Regions from separate parts of the Cloacibacillus evryensis DSM 19522 genome, predicted to be linked through region 2. Evidence: riboswitches for the same ligand, from Rfam matches in the RefSeq annotation. Region 2 holds a riboswitch; the other holds the start of a gene.
What was found. A riboswitch is a leader RNA that binds a small molecule or an ion and turns the genes downstream of it on or off. The one in region 2 is predicted to bind cobalamin.
Positions count from the first base shown of each region.

Region 1: linked by a shared signal. The riboswitch ahead of CLOEV_RS00495 (sirohydrochlorin cobaltochelatase) and the one ahead of CLOEV_RS15680 (GLUG motif-containing protein) in region 2 are both predicted to bind cobalamin.

Region 1 covers NZ_KK073872.1:117,292-120,759, reverse strand. Annotated here, with positions in the region: gene cbiB (adenosylcobinamide-phosphate synthase CbiB) at 1-259, shown strand, start outside; gene CLOEV_RS00505 (pyridoxal phosphate-dependent aminotransferase) at 262-1,272, shown strand; gene CLOEV_RS00500 (histidine phosphatase family protein) at 1,269-1,874, shown strand; cobalamin riboswitch at 1,939-2,110, shown strand; gene CLOEV_RS00495 (sirohydrochlorin cobaltochelatase) at 2,269-3,159, shown strand; gene CLOEV_RS00490 (FecCD family ABC transporter permease) at 3,162-3,468, shown strand, end outside.
Region 2 covers NZ_KK073872.1:466,419-469,886, reverse strand. Annotated here, with positions in the region: gene CLOEV_RS01970 (Ig-like domain-containing protein) at 1-937, shown strand, start outside; cobalamin riboswitch at 1,277-1,505, shown strand; gene CLOEV_RS15680 (GLUG motif-containing protein) at 1,790-3,468, shown strand, end outside.

The sequences.
Region 1 (3,468 bases), 350 kb from region 2:
CGCCTGGCGCGTCTTCCTGCGCGACAGGCTGAACCATAAGAGCCCGAACAGCGCCCACGGCGAGAGCGTCTTCGCGGGATTGCTCGGCATCCGCCTCGGCGGCGGCGCCTTTTACGGCGGCGAATGGGAGGCGCGTCCGACGCTCGGCGACGATCTGCGCGAACCGGAACCGAACGACATCCTGCGGGCTCACTACATTATGGATGTTTCCGCGGCGCTCTGCGCCGTGCTGATCTTTGCGACAGAAAGGTTTGTTTGACGATGGAATTCCGGCCGCACGGCGCAAATCCCGAAAAATTATATCAACAGTTCGGCATCCCGATGCCGGAGAGGGTCTTCGATTTCAGCACCAACACGAACGCGGTGGCGCAGCGCGGGGGCTTTTCGCCCGACCTGCGCGCGGCGCTCGAAGATTATCCCGACGACGACTGTGCCGCGCTGCGCGCGTTTCTTTCAAAGACGACGGGGGCCGCGCCGGAAGATATCCTCGTGACAAGCGGCTCCAACGAATCGATCTATCTTATCGCCTCTTATGAAAAGGATAGGAAGAATCTTATTCTCCAGCCAACTTACGGCGAGTATCTGCGCGCGCTTGAAAATTTTGGCGCGGCCCCCTGCAACATCTTTGACCTCCGCGCCGCAAAGCTGCCGCAAGGGGGATCTGTCTGGCTCTGCAATCCCTGCAACCCGACGGGGAGCTTCATACCGGACGCCGAACTTGACGAGATCGCGGCCAGCCATCCGCGGACGCTCTTCATCGTCGACGAAGCCTACCGCGATTTTATCTGGACCGAAGAGGAGCCGCTCCCATACCGGCCCCACCCCAACGTCATACGGCTGCGCTCGCTCACCAAGACCTACAACCTCTGCGGCGCGCGCATCGGCTATATCCTCGCCGACGCCTCGGTGACGGAGAGGCTGAAAAAACGGCAGCCGAGCTGGAGCGTCAGCGGCCTCGCGCAGCAGGCGGCGCTTTTCTTCCTCGCGGACGACGCTCTTCTGCGCCGCACGCGGGATTATTACGCGGCGGAGATGCCGCGGCTCATCTCCGCGGTAAACGGCGCGGGCTTCGCGACGCTGCCGACCTGCGTCAACTATTTTCTGGCGCGGACGGATAACGACGAGAAGCTCATCCGCTTTTTGCTCGAACGCGCCCTCGTCGTGCGCCACACGAGAAATTTTCCCGGACTTGAGGGAAAGTTCGTGCGCATCGCGGCACGGACGAGAGAGGAAGACGACCTGCTGACCGACGCGCTGAGGGACTACCGGTGAGGATCTGTCTCATCCGCCACGCGCTGTCTCTCGCGAACGCGGAGAACGTCTGGACGGGACAGCGCGATGTCCCCCTCTCGCCGCGCGGCGTCGCCGAACAGCGGGCGATATGCGCGCGTTTCGCATATCCGCGCGCGGAGTTATACTTTTCATCGCCGCTCGCCCGCTGCACGCAGTCGCTTGAGCTGATCTACGGACGCGAGGCCGATTATCTTCCCGCCGCTCTCTCCGAATGTTCGCTCGGCGTCCTTGAGGGCAGGCCCTACACAAACCTCGACGACGATCCGAACTACACCGCCTGGCTCGCGGCCCCGGACAGGCCGGTAGAGGGCGGCGAGAGCTTCAACGGTTTCACGGAGCGCGTCTGCGCCGGCTTCGAGGCGCTGCTTTCGCGCTGCCGCGCGGCGGGAGTTTCAACGGCGGCCGGCACGATGCACGGCAACGTGATGCGCGCGCTCCTGCACCGCTTCGCCGACAGGAATATCCCGCACGGCGAGTGGCGGATACCGAACGGCGGCATGTACGTCCTTGACTTTAAGACGGACGGTTCGGCGGCGTTATGGAGCACGGCCCCTGATTTTCTCTTTGCGCAGGAGGATTAAATTGCCCCGGCGGCACAAAAACTACCTGTCGCACACGGCGGCCATCTGCTATAATGACCGAAAATCGAATATTATCTTTCTCAGTAAGGGAAACCGGTGCGGATCTTTCCAATGCCGGTGCGGCCCCGCCACTGTAGCTCGGACGAAAGCGCAAAGAAGCCACTGGAATTTTTCCGGGAAGGCGCGCTGTCAGGATGAAGGGAAGTCAGGAAATCTGCTGAGGAAAGGTTTAGGGAAGGGGGTCTGTTTGCGCGGGCAAACGTCTTCGCGGCATTTGTTACAGCTTGCCATAAGCTGACAGGGTAATGACTCGGAGGATCGCTTCCGGGTCATTTTTTATTGGACCCAGAATTTTTCTGGATTGGCGATGATCGAAAGGATGGAAATATTTCTCATGAAATCGTTTGTAATAGCTCTCGTAATGCTCACACTGGTAATGTCCGGCACGGCCTTCGCCGCGGCCCCGAAGGACAAGCCCGACAAGAAGGGCATCCTCGTCGTCGCCTTCGGCACCTCGATGCCGGAGGCGAAAAAGGCGATCGACAACCTCGTCGACTCGACGAAAAAGGCATTCCCCGACACGGAGGTGCGCCTCGCCTACACGTCGAACATCATCCGCCGGAAGATCGCGAAGGAACAGAACCTCAATATCCCGACGCCGACCTCCGCTCTCGCGCAGATGAACGACGAAGGCTTCACCCATGTCTATGTGATGCCGATGCACATCATCCCCGGCGAAGAATATGACGACATCGCGGGCCTCGTGAACGGCTTTGCCGCGGTAAAGGGCAAGTATGAATTCAGAGACTTGAAGCTCGGCAGCCCCTACCTCTCGTCAGCCGCCGACTGCGACCTGATGGCCGACATCCTCATCAAGCGTTTCGCGAAGGATCTCGCGAAGAAGAACACCGTGATCGTCCTCATGGGCCACGGCACGCCGCACCACGCGGCAAACGCGATGTACAGCCAGCTCCAGCTCTCGCTCGATAAGAAGGCCCCCGGACGCTTCGCCCTCGGCACGGTCGAGGCGGCTCCGATGATCGAGGACGTGATCGCGCGCCTCAAGCATGACAAGAGCGTGAAGACGCTCGTCCTCTCGCCGCTGATGATCGTCGCCGGCGATCACGCGAACAACGACCTCGCCGACAAGGACGATCCCGAATCATGGTACAGCCAGCTTAAAGCGGCCGGATACAAGGACGTCAGGACCTTCCTCGTCGGACTCGGCGAAGACGCGGATATGGCCCGCGTATACGTCTCCAAGATCAAGGATATGATGAAATAAGGATGACCGGCGCGGCGGAACTCTCGGAGCATAGGCGGCGGCTTTTCGTCAAACGGCTGCGCCTCGCGGCGCTGCTCTCCCTGCTCTTGCTCATCGCCGCGCTATGGCGGCTCGGCGCGGGCGAGTGGGATATTCCCGCCGCCCGCGTCGCGGCGCTTTTGAATCCGTTTTTAGACGAAGCCTCGCGCGCCTCGCCCGAGGCTCTCGTCGTCCGCAGCGTCCGGCTGCCGCGCTTTCTCGCCGCCGTCGGAACGGGCGGGCTGCTCGCGGTGGCGGGCGCCGTCCTGCAGGGGCTGCTGACGAACCCGC
Region 2 (3,468 bases):
GGAGGGCGAGAGCCGCCTGTTCACCGCCGCCTGCAAACCCTCCGACGCGGAAAACCAGAGGGTCAAGTGGACGATAAGCGCCGCGAGCGGCGGCGCCCAGGACTCCGACATCGCCCTTGTTGAAAACGCCGACGGCAGCGCGACCGTCACACTGCGCCGGGCCGGAACGACAGCCGCCGGATACACCCTGACGGCGACGGCGGAAGACGGCGGCGCTTCGGCCTCTGTCACAATAACGACCTCTGTCATTGAGGGCGAAGAGATATCGAGCATCCTGCCGGTCGGCGGGGTCGTGACCGCCGAAACGGAGGCGGTCAAGGCGAACGGGATCAACTCGTCGCAGCTCGCCACGCTCGTGAAGACGCTCGGCGCTTCGATGAGCTCGTTCAAAGTCAACGGGAACGGCGTCGTCTATCTCGAGGACTCCGTCGCGCAGAAGGCGATCGTAAACGCGATCTCCGACGACAAGGTCGTCCTTGAAAAGGCTGTTTTGCTTCCGCTCTTCAAAACCCAGGTCTCGGCTGCCGGCGCCACGGCGGTGACGGCCTTCATCATCAGCGGCGATAAGCTCATGGCGGACACGCCGCAGGAGGTCAAGCTCGTAAAGACGCGGCCGGACGGAACGGGAACCTTCCTCACATACGCCGCGGCGGCGGCCGACTATACGGACGGCCACTTCACGATCCAGAACATGGACGACTCCGTCCTGGCGGCTGACGGAGCCATTGAGGCGTCCAAGAGCTACAAGCTCGTGGTATATGTGAAGGACGGCGGCGCTTACGACATCGACCCGACGGAATGCTCCATCGTCGACCCGCTCGCGCTGATAAAGACCTCGCAGAAACAGTCCTCCAGCAGCGGCGGCTGCAACGGCGGTTTCGCCGTGTTAGCACTGCTCGCGGCGCTGCCGCTTCTGAGAAGGCGCGGCAAAAAATAGCCTACCTCACAATTTTCCCGCTGTCCCCGCAGCGGTGAAAATTCTCCTCCGCAAAGAGCGGGCCGGAATTTCCCGGCCCGCTCTTATAGTATCTCATAATAAACATCGCGATTTATCTTGTCATGCCGGGCTTGACCCAGCATCCAGAGGCTTCAGGTTTGCTCCGCCACCGCTTGTAAAGCAAAACCAACGACACCAGACTCCGGCTCGGAGGCCAGAGCAATGAAAGAGCATAGCACAAAATCGCAGTTTATCATTCCAACGCAATTGCATGAACAGGCGTTTATCCTGACAAGAACCTGTTCTTGACAGAAATAATTCACATGTTAGACTGTATAATGAAATTTCAGGATCTGCGGAGTCAGGGAATCCGGTATATGCCGGGGCAGCCCCTGCTGCTGTAATCGGGACGAAACCGCATTATGTCATTGCCGCAAGGTGAGAAGACGCGGAAAACGGCGGAACCATTGACTATGAGTTCAAGCCGTTTATGCGAAAGCGGACATCAACGCCTTCGTAAAGTAGGATGAACGAAAGCCAGAAGACCTACCGGGGATTCGGAGTTAGCGACGCGCAGTGGGCGCAGAACGGCGATCTTCCGCATGTATTTTATATGCGTACAGATGTCGTATATATTTTTAAGGGAGAGAGTCGTTTTGCATCGCCGAACGCTCTCTCCCTCTTTTTGTAAGGTTTTCCGGCTCCGGAGAAAGGAGCCAGAATGTTGCTGTTTTTGTTTCACGAAAAGAAGCGCGGCGTTATTTTTCCCGGCTTTACTTGATACCTTTAGAGACTTGGCGTTTCAGGACAGGGTCAAAGAAAGTGCAGTGATTTCAAGGAGGAAAAATAACGATGTCAAGAAAAATATTATTTATGTTTATCGCGCTTATGGCGGCGTTTCTATTGCCGGCCGGCAGCGCGCGGGCGGCGGACTGGATTGAGTCCGCCGACGTCAGTTGGTACGAGGCGAACTCCGCCGACGTCACCTTTACGATCAACACGCCGGAGGAGCTCGCGGGACTCGCGAAGCTCGTCAACGACGGGACGCAAACTTTTCTCAACAAGACGGTAAAGCTCGGAAAAGATATCGACCTGGGCGGCAAGGTGTGGACGGGTATCGGGATAACGGGGAAAACATTCAAAGGATTGTTTGACGGCCAGGGATACACCGTAGGCGGCCTCGGCGCTATCAAGTGCGGAGCGCCGGGCGGAGAGTATATCGGATTCTTCGGCATACTCAACGGTGGTCTCACCTTAAATATCAGGAACCTCAACGTCACGGGAAATGTCTCCGTCGCTCCGGAAACCATCGCGGGAAGAGACTATCTGGGTTACCGCGTCGGCGGCATCGCCGGCTGGGCGCAGGGAGCAGCCGCGACCAGCTCGATAGAAAACTGTTCCTTTAAAGGCAGCGTAAAGGGGTACGGCGACGGATATGTCGGAGCGATAGCCGGATATGGCGCCATGGTGCTTCGCAACTGCAGCGCCGAGGCGTATATAACCACCGATAACTCGGGAAACGACAAAAACACTACCGTTACCTGCTTGGGCGGCCTCTGTGGAAATGCCAACCAGCCGATAGAAAACTGCTTTTTCAGCGGTTCGATAAAGAACGCCGAGGCCGTGGGCCCAGTCAGCGCGGGGGGCATTGCCGGCACCACCGGCACGGGGGCCGCTCTCACGAATTGCGCCGTCTCATGCGACATTGACGTCATCGGCGGACAGCATCCCACGGTTAACATCAACCGCGCCGGATATATGAATAACGCCGGCGGGATAGCAGGAGTCGTTCAATGGCAGGCAATAGTGGGATGTTCGGCGCAGGGAAGCATAAAGATCAGGTCGGCGGCGGCGGGAGACGCCTTTGTGAACGCCGGCGGCATTGCCGGTGTCAAAGACAACAGCCAGGACCTTGACTTTGAACACTGTTCGTCCGTAATGAAGACCGACTCCTCCGGCCACGCGGGAAGTTTAGTAGGATTCATTCCGGAACCCACTAATATTAAAATGTATCAATGCGAGTGGCTGGCGGGAGAGGGGTTCCCCTCAGACTGTTACGCGGCCGACGTCGACATTCCCGAAAATAGGCTCAAACTCAGCGTTACGAAGGTGACCGACGCCGCCGAGCTGACGCCCGTCGCGCTCATTTCCGCGCCGACGGTGCGGATACTGGAGAACCAAAGCTATACGCAGAAGGCGATCTCCTTCCCCTCCGCCGCGGGAAAAACGGACGGTCTCGCCTGGTCATGGGGGACGGCCGACAGCACCGTCGCCTCGATAGTCTCCTCTGTCAGAGAAAGCGCGCTGGTCAGGGGCGTCAAAGCGGGCGCGACATATATACTGGCCTCGACAAACGGCTTCCTCGGTGAAAATTCATGGACGGCAAAGACCTACGCCGCCGTCACCAAGGTGATGCTCACCTCTCTCGCGCTTGACGCGGAGTCTGTCACGCTGACGGGCGCCGGCGATTCAAAGATCATAACCGCCTCTCTGCTGCCGGCGGAAGAGGTGTCGTATCCCGTTTTACGCTG